One region of the Actinophytocola sp. genome, then DNA from elsewhere that is predicted to be linked to it. Evidence: predicted binding sites of a transcription regulator. Region 1 holds the regulator's gene; the other holds the start of a gene.
What was found. Region 1 encodes LexA, which represses DNA repair genes until DNA is damaged. Its sites were predicted from a motif close to CGAACACGTGTTCG; they were not measured.

Region 1 (5,984 bases):
CGTGTGGACCGACGGCACGGCCGCGCAGTCCGAGGCGTCGCTCGCCGAGCTCGCCCGGCTGGCCGAGACCGCCGGCTCCCAGGTCCTCGATGGGCTCGTACAGCGCCGCGACCGACCCGACCCGGCCACCTACGTCGGCTCCGGCAAGGTGCGGGAGCTGTCCGACGTGGTCGCGGCCGTGGGCGCGGACACCGTCATCTGCGACGGCGAGCTCTCGCCGAGCCAGCTGCGCCAGCTGGAGGCGAAGCTCAAGGTCAAGGTCATCGACCGGACGGCGCTGATCCTCGACATCTTCGCCCAGCACGCGCGGTCCAAGGAGGGCAAGGCACAGGTCGAGCTGGCACAGCTGCAGTACTTCCTGCCGCGTCTGCGTGGTTGGGGCGAGGCGCTGTCCCGGCAGGCCGGTGGCCGGGCCGGCGGCGGTTCCGCGGGCGTGGGCCTGCGCGGACCCGGTGAGACCAAGCTGGAGACCGACCGCCGGCGCATCCGGGCCAAGATCTCCAAGCTCCGCAAGGAGATCGCCGCGATCAGCACGGTGCGCGACACCAAGCGAGGGCGCCGGATCGCCAACGAGATCCCCAGCGTCGCCATCGCCGGATACACCAACGCCGGCAAGTCGAGCCTGCTCAACGCGCTGACCGGCGCCGGGGTGCTGGTGGAGGACTCGCTGTTCGCCACCCTGGATGCCACCGTGCGGCGCACCACCACGCCGGACGGGCTGCCGTACACGCTCACCGACACGGTCGGCTTCGTGCGGCACCTTCCGCACCAGCTGGTCGAGGCATTCCGGTCCACTTTGGACGAGGTCGCGGACGCGGACCTCATCCTGCACGTGGTTGACGGCTCCGACCCGAACCCGGAGTGGCAGGTCGAGGCGGTCCGCGAGGTGCTCGGTGAGATCGCCGACCGCCGGGACCAGGGCCTGCCCACCGAGCTCGTCGTGGTCAACAAGATCGACGCCACCGACCAGGTGGCGCTGGCCCGGCTGCGGCACCTGCTGCCCGGCGCGGTGTTCGTCTCCGCCCACTCCGGCGCGGGGGCCGAGCAGCTGCGCGAGCGGATCACCGAGCTGCTGCCGCGGCCGTCGGTCGAGGTGGAGGTGCTGGTCCCGTACACGCGGGGCGAGCTGGTCGCGCGGGTGCACCGGGACGGCGATGTGCTCGCCGAGCGGCACACCGAGCAAGGAACCGTGCTGCATGCCAAGGTGAAAGCCGATCTGGCCGGCATGTTGGAACGTTTTTCCGTGAACGGCACATCCGCCTGATCCGTAACTAGTAGCGATACGGTGGGGCTCCAGATCGGTGACGTTCGGGTCACGGAGGTGTGGTGTGCGGCGAGCTGTCCTAGCAGTGTCGCTGCTGTTCGGGCTGGTGATCCCGGCCCAGGCGGCAGCCGCCCAGCCTGCTGATCCCCCTAAACCTGAGGCACCGGTGAACAAGTGCGCGATGAAGGACCCGCGCCTGGCCGAGCTGTCCGGCGTGCTCGCCGACAAGGACCGCTGGTACATGGTCAACGACGGCGGTGAGAAGGCGACGGTGCTCGTGGTCCGCAAGGACTGCACGGTCGAGCGGCAGATCGTCGGCCAGACCGACCCGTTCGACGTCGAGGATCTCGGCCGCGCGCCGGACGGCACGTTCCTCCTGGCCGACGGCGGCGACAACAACCTCGAGCGGGATACCGCGGCGCTGATCGCGCTCACGCCGGCCGGCAAGTCGACGCTGTATCGGCTGACCTACCCGGACGGCAAGCACGACGCGGAGGCGCTGCTGGTCGGTGCCAACGGCGCGCCGTACTTCGTGACCAAGGACGTGGGCAACGCCGGCGTCTACTCGCCGGTCCGCCAGTTGCAGAGCCCCGGCCCGACCCCGATGAAGAAGGTCGCCACCATCAAGCTGGAGGCGACCGACACCCCGGGCGGCCCGGTGCCGGGCCCGGTCGGCTCGCGGACCATCACCGGCGGCGCGGTGAGCTCGGACGGGACCGTCGTGGCGGTGCGCACCTACACCGACGCCTACCTCTACGCCGCGCCGGACAAGGACATCGTCAAGGCGCTGAACAGCGAGCCGGTGCGGGTGCCGCTGCCGAACGAGGCGCAGGGCGAGGCGATCGCGTTCGAGCCGGACGGCTCGCTGGTCTCGGCGTCGGAGAGGTCCGGCGAGCCGATCCGCTTCGTGAACGAGGCCCTCGAGCTGGTCGCACCGGCGGCCGCGCCGGCGGAGGAGGAGTCCGAGGCGGAGAAGACGCCGGAGTCGGTCGCCCCCGCGCCGGCGGGCGACCTGGCCAGCAACAACGTGGAGAAGCAGGGGCTGCCGATCGTGCCCGCGGCCGGTGTGGCCATCCTGCTCATGATGGGCGTGCTCGCGTCGCTGCGCTGGCGCACCGCGCGGTCCCGCCGCCGCTTCTACCGCGGTTAGCCGAGGTGTTCGGCCGCGCTCAGCAGCAGTTCCTCGCCGCCGGGCGGTGCGACGAGCTGGAGTCCCACCGGCAGGCCGTCGACCATTCCGGCGGGCACGGACAGCGCGGGCAGGCCTAGCACGCTCCACGGGCTGGTCAGCGACAGCAGCGCGGTGCGGACGTCGATCTCCGTGTCACCGATCCGTCCGGTCCGCGCGCCGACCGGTGGGGCCGGGAGCGGAACCGTGGGCAGCGCCAGCAGGTCGTGGTCGGCGAACAGCGAGCCGATCGTGTCGAGGGCCCGGCGCCGGTCCTCGAGTGCCCGCACGTACTCCCAGCCGCGCACCTCCTCGGCCGCCCGCAGCCGGGCCAGCACCTCCTCGTCGAACAGCTCGGGGGCCCTCGCCACGCGCTCGGCGTGGATCGCGTAGGCGTCGCTGCCGTGGATGGCGCCGTAGATCGACAGCAGCGTCCCGGCGTTCGGCACGGCCACGTCCTCGGCGTGCGGCACCAGCGCACGCGCCGCACGTGTCACGGCGTCGTCGGCCGGGTGGAACGTCTCCGGGGCCACCCAGCCGATCCGCGGCCGCGGCGGCTCGTCAGGCTCCGGTCCGGTGTCGGCCAGTACGCGCCACAGCAGCCGGCAGTCGGCGACCGTCCGGGTGAGCGGGCCGACCGCGTCCAGGGTCGGGGACAGCGGGAAGACGCCGTCGCCCGGGATCGCACCGAAGGTCGGCCGCAGCCCGACGATGCCGCAGCACGCGGCCGGGATACGTACCGAGCCACCGGTGTCCGTGCCGACGGCCAGCGGGACAATGCCCGCGGCCACGGCGACGGCGGACCCCGCGCTGGACCCGCCGGACATGGCCGCCGGGCGGTACGGGTTGCGGGCCGGCCCGGTCGCCGAGCGGTCGCCGGTCGGCCCGTAGGCGAACTCGTGCGTCACGGTCTTGCCGACCACGACCGCGCCGGCCTCCCGCAGCCGGCGCACGCACTCCGCGTCCCGCTCGGGCACGTTGTCGGCGAAGTGCCGCGAGCCCATGGTCGTGCGCAGGCCCGCCGTGTCGACGAGGTCCTTCACCGCGACCGGTATCCCGTGCAGGGGCCCGCGATCCCGGCCGGCGGCGAGTTCGTCGGCAGCACGGCGGGCGGCCCCGCGGGCACCGGCCTCGTCGAGCGTCACGAACGCGTTGAGCGACGGGTCGAGCCGGGCGGCGGCCGCCAGCGCGTGCTCCACCAGGTCGGTGGGCGAGCGCCGGCCGCCCCGCAGCTCATCGGCGAGCTCGGCGACGGTGTGCTCGGTGAAGAAGCCCGCACCCGGTGGCCGCGTCACAACCGCCGCAGGACCGCCACGACCTTGCCGAGGATCGTCGCGTCGTCGCCGGGGATCGGCTCGTAGGCCTCGTTGTGCGGCAACAGCCAGACGTGGCCGTCCTTGCGCTTGAACGTCTTGACGGTCGCCTCGCCCTCGATCATGGCGGCGACGATCTCCCCGTTGTCGGCGGTCGGCTGCTGGCGCACCACGACCCAGTCCTGGTCGGCGATAGCCGCGTCGATCATCGAGTCACCGGCGACGCGCAGCAGGAACAGCGCTCCCTCGCCGACGATCTCCTTCGGCAGCGGGAAGACGTCCTCGACGGCCTCCTCGGCGAGGATCGGCCCACCGGCGGCGATACGACCGAGGACCGGGACGTACGCCGGAGCCGGCATGCTCTCGGCGCTCTCGTCGACCGTGTCCTCGCCGACCAGCGTGGCGGCGCCGACCCCGTCGGCCGGCTCCGGCACGGCGTCGGGCGGCAGCACCCCGATGGCCCGCGGCCGGTTCGGGTCGCGGCGCAGGTAGCCCTTCTGTTCGAGGGCGCGCAGCTGGTAGGCGACGGACGAGGTGGAGGTGAGCCCCACGGCCTCGCCGATCTCCCGGACGCTCGGCGGGTAGCCGAACCGCTCCACCCAGGTGCGGATCACCTCGAGCACCTCGCGCTGCCGGACGGGCAGCTCGGTGTCTTCGCCCCGGTCGAGGTCCGGGAAGCTGCGTAGGTTCCCTTTGAGGGGCTTCCGCTTGGGGACACCCTTGGGTATTCCTCCGGGTTTGCGTGGCACTGCCCTGCCTCCCTGCGCGCCGGTCGTCTGTTCGAACGCCCGGATGTGACTGTCTGTTTCAACTGCGACTTCGACGTTAACCGTCCGCCACGACGAGATCAAACACCTGTTCGACGACACGCCGGACGGTTCTCGTTTTTGTCGGTGGCCCGTGGTACAAATTCGCACGAGGGTTCGATCGAACGACTGTTCGAGCTTCGGGCAGGTGTTCGAACGCGACGGGAGGCAGTCATGAGCGTGGTGGCGCACCGGGCGAAGGAGCAGGCCGAGCGGACGCGGGCGCGTGTTCCGGCCCAGCGCGAGGCTGTCGAGCAGGTCGTTCCCCCGCTGCGCCGCCGGACGCGCCCGGTCGCCCCGCCGACCCGGCGTCGCGTCGTGGGTGCGCCCCGGGTGGTCCCGCGGACGGACTGCGCGCCGAGGCGGCCGCACCTGCCCGTGTCGTGGCTGCTCGCGGTCGCGGCCGTCGTGTGCCTGGCCGTGGTCGGCCTGGGGATGTTGGCGAGCTCGGGGCAGGCCTCGGTGCCGGAGCGGACCACGGTGGTCCGGGTGGAGCCCGGGGAGAGTCTGTGGGAGCTGGCCGGCCGGGTCGCGCCGGGCAGCGACGAGAGCGCGGTGGTCGACCGGATTCGCGAGCTGAACGGCGGCCTGGCGGACGGAGTCACGCCCGGCCAGCCGTTAACCGTCCCGACCGCCGGCTGAACCACGGCCGATCGCGCTGCCACGCGACCCTCGTTCGGCGATGCCCGGAGCCACCCCGACTCCGGCGACTGATGAACCGACGCGAGCTACTCGACGAGCGTCCGCTGCCGCGTACGAGTGTCGCCTGCCTGGTTGACGCCGGATGCCGTTCCCGGCACGGGCGATCACGTTCCCCGAGTGACCCGGACAACATCCCCCTTCCGCATGTCCGCACTTGGGCGACTTGCATCATGTGGCGTCTAGGCATACCGTCGACCCCAACATCTAGTAGTTACAGACTTGTAGTTAGTCCACAGGCTGGGGCAGGTTGTCCACCGGCCATCCACAAGGTGATCACCACGTGGGCTTGGCTGCGAGCGGGCGAGACGACGAGGGGTGATCCTGGATGAAGTGTCCGTTCTGCCGCCATGCGGACTCCAGGGTCGTCGACTCCCGGGAGGTGGACGAAGGCCAGGCCATCCGGCGGCGGCGGTCGTGCGCGAAGTGCAGCCGGCGGTTCACCACGGTCGAGGAGGCGGTCCTCGCGGTGGTAAAGCGCTCCGGCGTCACCGAGCCGTTCAGCCGCGAGAAGGTCGTCACCGGGGTGCGGCGTGCGTGTCAGGGACGCCCCGTCGACGAGGACGCACTGCAACAACTGGCCCAGCTGGTCGAGGAGACGATCCGGTCGACCGGACCGGCCGAGGTGCCGAGCCACGAGGTCGGGCTCGCCATCCTCGGCCCGCTGCGCGAGCTCGACGAGGTCGCCTATCTCCGGTTCGCCAGCGTGTACCGCTCCTTCTCGTCGATCGAGG
Region 2 (5,984 bases), on a different contig from region 1:
TGGCTCTTCCAGGTCGCGCGGAACAGCGCGCTCGACCGGGTCCGGCACGACGACGTCGTGCGGGCGCGGTTGCCGCTGCTGCTCCCGCCCGAGCGGATGGACGAACCCGGCACCGACGACGAGCTCGCGCTCATGTTCCTCTGCTGCCATCCGGGACTGCCCGTCGCCTCGCAAGTGGTGCTCACGCTGCGGACCGTCGGCGGGCTCGGCGTCGGCGAGATCGGGGCGGCGCTGCTCACCCGGCCGGCGACCGTGGCGCAGCGGCTCGTGCGGGCAAAGCGGTGGTTGCGGGACAACGACTCCCTGCTCGACGTCGATCCGTCCCGAGTGGACAGTGTGTTGGCCGTCCTCTACCTGCTCTTCAACGCCGGGTACGACGCGGTCGAGGGGGACAGCGCCGTCCGCGGCGAGCTGTGCGGGGAGGCGATCCGGCTGTGCCGGCTGCTCCGCGCGGACCGCCGGACCGACCTGCCGCGAACGCGGGCGCTGCTCGCGCTGATGTTGTTGCAGGGCAGCCGCCTGCGAGCCCGGACCGATCCGGACGGGGACGTCCTGCTGCTGTCCGACCAGGACCGGACGCGCTGGGACCAGGGCATGATCGCCGAGGGGACACGCACGTTCGCCTCCTCGTGCACCGGCGACGAGCGGTCCGCCTTCCACGTCGAGGCCGCCATCGCGCTCTGCCACGCCATGGCGCCGGACGTCGAGCGCACCGACTGGGCTCGCGTCGTGACCCTCTACGACGACCTGCTTGTCCTGCGACCCTCGCCCGTGGCCGCGCTGAACCGGGCGATCGCCGCTGCCATGGTGGGCGACGTCGACCACCGCGAGTTCGAACGGCTCGAACGCGAGCCCGCGCTACGCGACTACCACCTGCTGCCCGCCGCTCTCGGCGCGCTCTGGCTGCGGGCCGGCGAACCGGAGACCGCCGCGGCCTACTACCGGACCGCGCTCACCAAGCAGACCTCCGCACCCACCCGCCGCTTCCTCGAACGGCAGCTCGACCGGTGCCTGAACCATCCGCCCGGGTGAGGTCCGCGAGGCGTCCACACCACTGTGGACAACAACGGCATGCCGACGTGAACGGGACATGACGGGCAGGTTGTCGCCGCGTTGGCTTCGGGTTGTGCCGCAACCGAATTCCACACAGGCTGTGCACAGCTTCGTCCACAGCCTGTGGACAACCCACGTGGACAACTAGATACCGGCACCCAGCTGGTGGTGTTGGGCCAGGTGATCGCCCACGATCAGCAAGCACGCGACGCATCGCGAGCCCGCGTGCGACTTCATGATCTTGTCGATCGGCACGCTGTGAGTACACGCCGCCTCGACGAAGCTCGCCGGCCGCTCGTGGCTCACGAACGCGTGCACGCGGTCGTCGTAGCGGGACAACCGCCAGCTCCACTTGTCGCATCTGTCGGTCTCGCACATGGCACGACCTCCCACGATCACGGCGCTACGTACAGAGTGGACGCCGCGACCCCACCGACCATGATGCAACTTGCAGAATTCGGGGGGACCACTGTCGCGAGTGGTCCCCCCGAATCGATACCAAACCTCAGCCGAGTCGCTGCTTGAGCACCTCCAGCTCGGCACGCAGCACGGTCGGCAGCTTGTCGCCGACCTTCTCGAACCACTCCTCGATCAGCGGAAGCTCGGCGCGCCACTCGTCCTCGTCGACCTTCAGTGCTGCCTCGACGTTCTCGCGCGAGGTGTCCAGGCCGGACAGGTCGAGGTCGTCCGCGGTCGGCACGTAGCCGATCGAGGTCTCGGTGGCGGCCGCCTTGCCCTCGATGCGCTCGATGGCCCACTTCAGCACCCGGGAGTTCTCCCCGAAGCCCGGCCACAGGAACTTACGGTCCGCGTCGCGCCGGAACCAGTTCACGTAGAAGATCTTCGGCAACTTGTCGGCGTCGGCCCGCTTGCCGGTGTCGATCCAGTGCTGGAAGTAGTCACCCGCGTGGTAGCCGATGAACGGAAGCATCGCCATCGGGTCCCGCCGGACCACGCCGACCTTGCCCTTCGCGGCGGCCGTGGTCTCCGACGACAGCGTGGCGCCCATGAAGGTGCCGTGCTGCCAGTCGCGCGACTCGGTGACCAGCGGGATCGTCGTGGCGCGACGGCCGCCGAAGAAGATCGCCGAGATCGGCACGCCCTTCGGGTCGTCCCACTCCGGGGCGAGGATCGGGCACTGCGCCATCGGCGTGCAGTACCGCGAGTTCGGGTGCGAGGACGGCTCGTCCGCGTCCGGCGTCCAGTCCCGCTTCTTCCACGACGTCAGGTGGGCGGGCGGCTCACCCATGCCCTCCCACCAGATGTCGCCGTCGTCGGTCAGCGCGACGTTGGTGAACAGCGAGTTCCCGCGCGCGACGGTCCGCATCGCGTTCGGGTTCGTGTGCCAGTCGGTGCCGGGGGCGACGCCGAAGAAGCCGGCCTCGGGGTTGACCGCGTAGAGCCGGCCGTCCTCTCCGAAGCGCATCCACGCGATGTCGTCGCCGAGCGTCTCGACCTTCCAGCCCGGGATGGTCGGCTCGAGCATGGCGAGGTTGGTCTTGCCGCACGCGCTCGGGAACGCCGCCGCGACGTAGTAGACTTTCTGCTCCGGCGAGATCAGCTTCAGGATCAGCATGTGCTCGGCGAGCCAGCCCTCGTCCCGCCCGATCACCGAGGCGATCCGCAGCGAGTAGCACTTCTTGCCGAGCAGCGCGTTGCCGCCGTAGCCGGAGCCGTAGCTCCAGATGAGCCGCTCCTCGGGGAAGTGGGTGATGTACTTCGTCTCGCTGCACGGCCACGGCACGTCCTGCTCGCCGGGCTGGAGCGGCTTGCCGACCGAGTGCAGGGCCGGCACGAAGTCGCGCTCGTCGCCGTCGTCGTCGAAGAACTTGTCCAGGACCCGGGTGCCCATCCGCGTCATGATCTTCATCGACAGGACGACGTAGGCGGAGTCGGTGATCTCCACGCCCAGCATCGGCGTGGCCGCGGACAGCGGGCCCATGCAGAACGGGATCACGTACATCGTCCGACCACGCATCGAGCCGCGGTACAGCTCGGTCATGATCGACTTCATCTCGACCGGGTCCATCCAGTTGTTGGTGGGCCCGGCGTCGGCGGGGTCGACCGAGCAGATGAACGTCCGCTCCTCGACCCGGGCGACGTCGTCGGGGTCGGACGCGGCCCAGAACGAGTTCGGCTTCTTGGCCAGGCGCGTGAAGGTGCCCGCCTCGACGAGCCCGCTGGTCAGCCGGTTCCACTCGTCCTCGGAACCGTCGACCCAGACCACCTCGTCCGGCGTGGTCAGCTCAGCCACCTCACGTACCCATGACAGGAGCCGCCGGTGCTTCGTCGGTGCGTTCTCCACACCCGGGATTGCCACTGCCGTCATCTCGTCTCGTCTCCTGACTGACGCCGAAAGTCAACAGGACGCCGTCGTCCAAGGCCGGACATCGGCGTCCTGAAAGAACGGCGAAGACCCCGCCCGGGCCTAGGACGGGGCATGCCGCGTTGGGATATAAAGAGGTTAACCAGATCGACGGCGACTAACCGAGTCCGATCGTGTCGGTTCTCTCACAAGACCGATTCGGGAATCGATTCAGCACACAATCGTACGAGTCGGGGATCTGAACATGACCGATCCCGACGTCCGAGGACGCCGGGATCGATGGCCTGTTCGATTGTGGGGGCAGCTGGTCCGACTCAGCGCTCGGCCCAGACCGAGTCCGACCCGGCACTCGTGTCGGCGCCCGTGTCCGAGCCGGTGTCCGAGCCGGTGTCGACCCCGGAGTCCGAACCCGTGCCCGATCCGGTGTTCTCCGACTCGTACGTACCGTCCGAGTTGATCTGACCCTCCTCGGTGACGGTCCACTCGTCCTCACCGGTGTGCTCGGCCACGGTCACGCCGCCGTCCGACTCGATCACGACGGCCTGGTCGGCTGAGCCGTCGCCGTCGGTGTCGGTGAACGCGTAGGTCGTGCCGTCGGTGTCGGTGACGACCGCGGTGTCGTTGGTGCCGTCGCCGTCGGTGTCGTAGGTGGCCGGGCCCGCGTTGACGTCCTGGCCCGGCATGTCGACGGTGATGTCCCCCTCGGCGGCGGACGTGTCGTCGGAGGTCTCCGACGCGTCGGTCGTGTCCGTGGTGTCGGAGCCGGAGGCGTCGTCCGCGCCGTCACCGGTCGGCGTCGGCAGCGTGTCGACGTTCTCCGCGCGCCACTCGCCGGTGCTCGCGTCGTACTCGGCCCCCGCGACGATGTTGCCCTCGGCGTCGTACTGCACCGCGACGTCGGCCGTGCCGTCGGCGTCCGTGTCCGCGTACGCGAGGTAGCCGCCGTCCTCGCTCTCGACGACCGCCGTGTCGTTGGCGCCGTCGCCGTCCATGTCGTAGTTCTCCTCGACCTCATACTCCGTGCCGTCGACCTCGACGGTCAGCTCGTCCTGACCAGCGGCGTCAGTGTCGGTCGTCGAGGTGTCGTCGGTCGAGGTGTCGTCGTCCACGTACACGGGTTGCCCCCTCTTGGGAAGAAGTCCTGACTGTGTTGTTGCGCCACTATGGGACTGACCGTAGACCCGTCCGGTTCCCGAACCTTCAGGCACGGTCCCGGACCACACGGATGCTGGCGAGGAGTTTCTCCGCACGTTCCCGCCCGGAGGTGACCTCCGTCAGGCGCTTGTTTACCACGCCCAGCCGCTTCGAGCGCTCCGACGCGTCAAGTCGCAAGGCTTTGTCAACCTCTCGGAGTTCCTCCTCGATACCCGCGATGCGCTTGCCGAGCGCCTCGTCGAGCGCGAGCGCGAGCTGGGACTCCGCCTCGATCAGCTGCTCCGACACCAGTTGGTCCAATGTGGACCGTGCATCGAGGATCGACTCCGACAGCCACTGCTTCATGTGCTGCTTGTCCGCGGTGTGCTTGCGGGTCCGCTGCAGCCACCAGCCCGCACCGAGGCCGATGACCGCGACCGGGGCCAGCGCCAGCATCGTGGCACCCAGGCTCGCCCCCGCGCCGACCGCGCCGACCCCCGGCAGGAACCGCGCCATCATCGAGCCCGCGCCGAGCCCACCGGTCGCACCGGTGAACACGAGCAGCTTGTCCTCGGTGGTCGGTTGCCGCTTCTCCGGAGGGCGCAACACGATCGGCGGATGACCCGCGCGGGCGAACTGCGCGCGGATCATCTCCAGCTCCTCGGCGGAGAACAGGTCGGCGAGCACGGTGTCGGTGACCCGGTTCAGCCGCGCGTTGACCGACGCGCCGACCCGGCCCGACACCATCTGCATGGCGGCGTCGACCTGGGCCGGCAGTGTGGGCAGCGCGTCGCGGTCCGCGGCGTCGATGGCCTGGCGGAACCACGACTGCAGGTCACGCATCTGGCGGGCGACCTCGTGGTTGTTCTCCAGCCGGGCGCGCTGGACCTCGCTGCGCATCCGGACCTGCCAGCCCTTGGTCGAGGAGCGCCGCTCACCGGTCAGCTCCTCCTTGCGGGCGCGCAGCGACTCGGCCTCCTCCTCGCCGGTGGACAGCGCCCGCCGCTCGGACTCGAGCTTGATGCCCAGCTGGCCGAGCGCGGTCGACAGCGCGCGCATGGTGTTCGCCTCGGTCAGCATGACCGACCGGTCGACGAGCAGGTTGGTGAGCGCGGAGCGCAGCGCCTCGACGCCGGACCGGTCGCGCAGCATGGCGGCGGCCTCCGCGTTGGGCGCCTTGGCGGCCATGTCATACATCCGCGCGGACACCGGGTGGAACGTCGCGCCGGCGAAGCGTGGCGCGTGCTCGGCGAGCAAGGCCTGGTCGGCCTCGAGCACCTGCCGCCAGCCGCGGTACTGGTCCACCTTGGACAGGGCGAACATGATCGTCTCGACGCGCTCGCCCACCCCGGCCAGGAAGTTCAGCTCGCCCAGCGTGAACGGCGCGGAGGCGTCGACGACGAACAGCAGCGCGGTGGCCGACGAGGCGGCCTCGGCGGCGAGCTCACCGTGCACCGAGTCGAGCCCACCG

Region 2: ACRDTB_RS13055 (phosphoenolpyruvate carboxykinase (GTP)) is a predicted target of LexA. The motif match lies at 3,657-3,670, and genes of this name have one in related genera.

What each region holds. Positions count from the first base shown of each region.
Region 1 is NZ_JBOHGB010000018.1:22,561-28,544, forward strand. It holds gene hflX (GTPase HflX) at 1-1,264, shown strand, start outside; gene ACRDTB_RS09300 (hypothetical protein) at 1,329-2,414, shown strand; gene ACRDTB_RS09305 (amidase) at 2,411-3,727, opposite strand; gene lexA (transcriptional repressor LexA) at 3,724-4,389, opposite strand; gene ACRDTB_RS09315 (LysM peptidoglycan-binding domain-containing protein) at 4,726-5,193, shown strand; gene nrdR (transcriptional regulator NrdR) at 5,579-5,984, shown strand, end outside.
Region 2 is NZ_JBOHGB010000030.1:15,913-21,896, reverse strand. It holds gene ACRDTB_RS13065 (RNA polymerase sigma factor) at 1-1,032, shown strand, start outside; gene ACRDTB_RS13060 (hypothetical protein) at 1,198-1,431, opposite strand; gene ACRDTB_RS13055 (phosphoenolpyruvate carboxykinase (GTP)) at 1,559-3,382, opposite strand; gene ACRDTB_RS13050 (hypothetical protein) at 3,694-4,494, opposite strand; gene ACRDTB_RS13045 (dynamin family protein) at 4,580-5,984, opposite strand, start outside.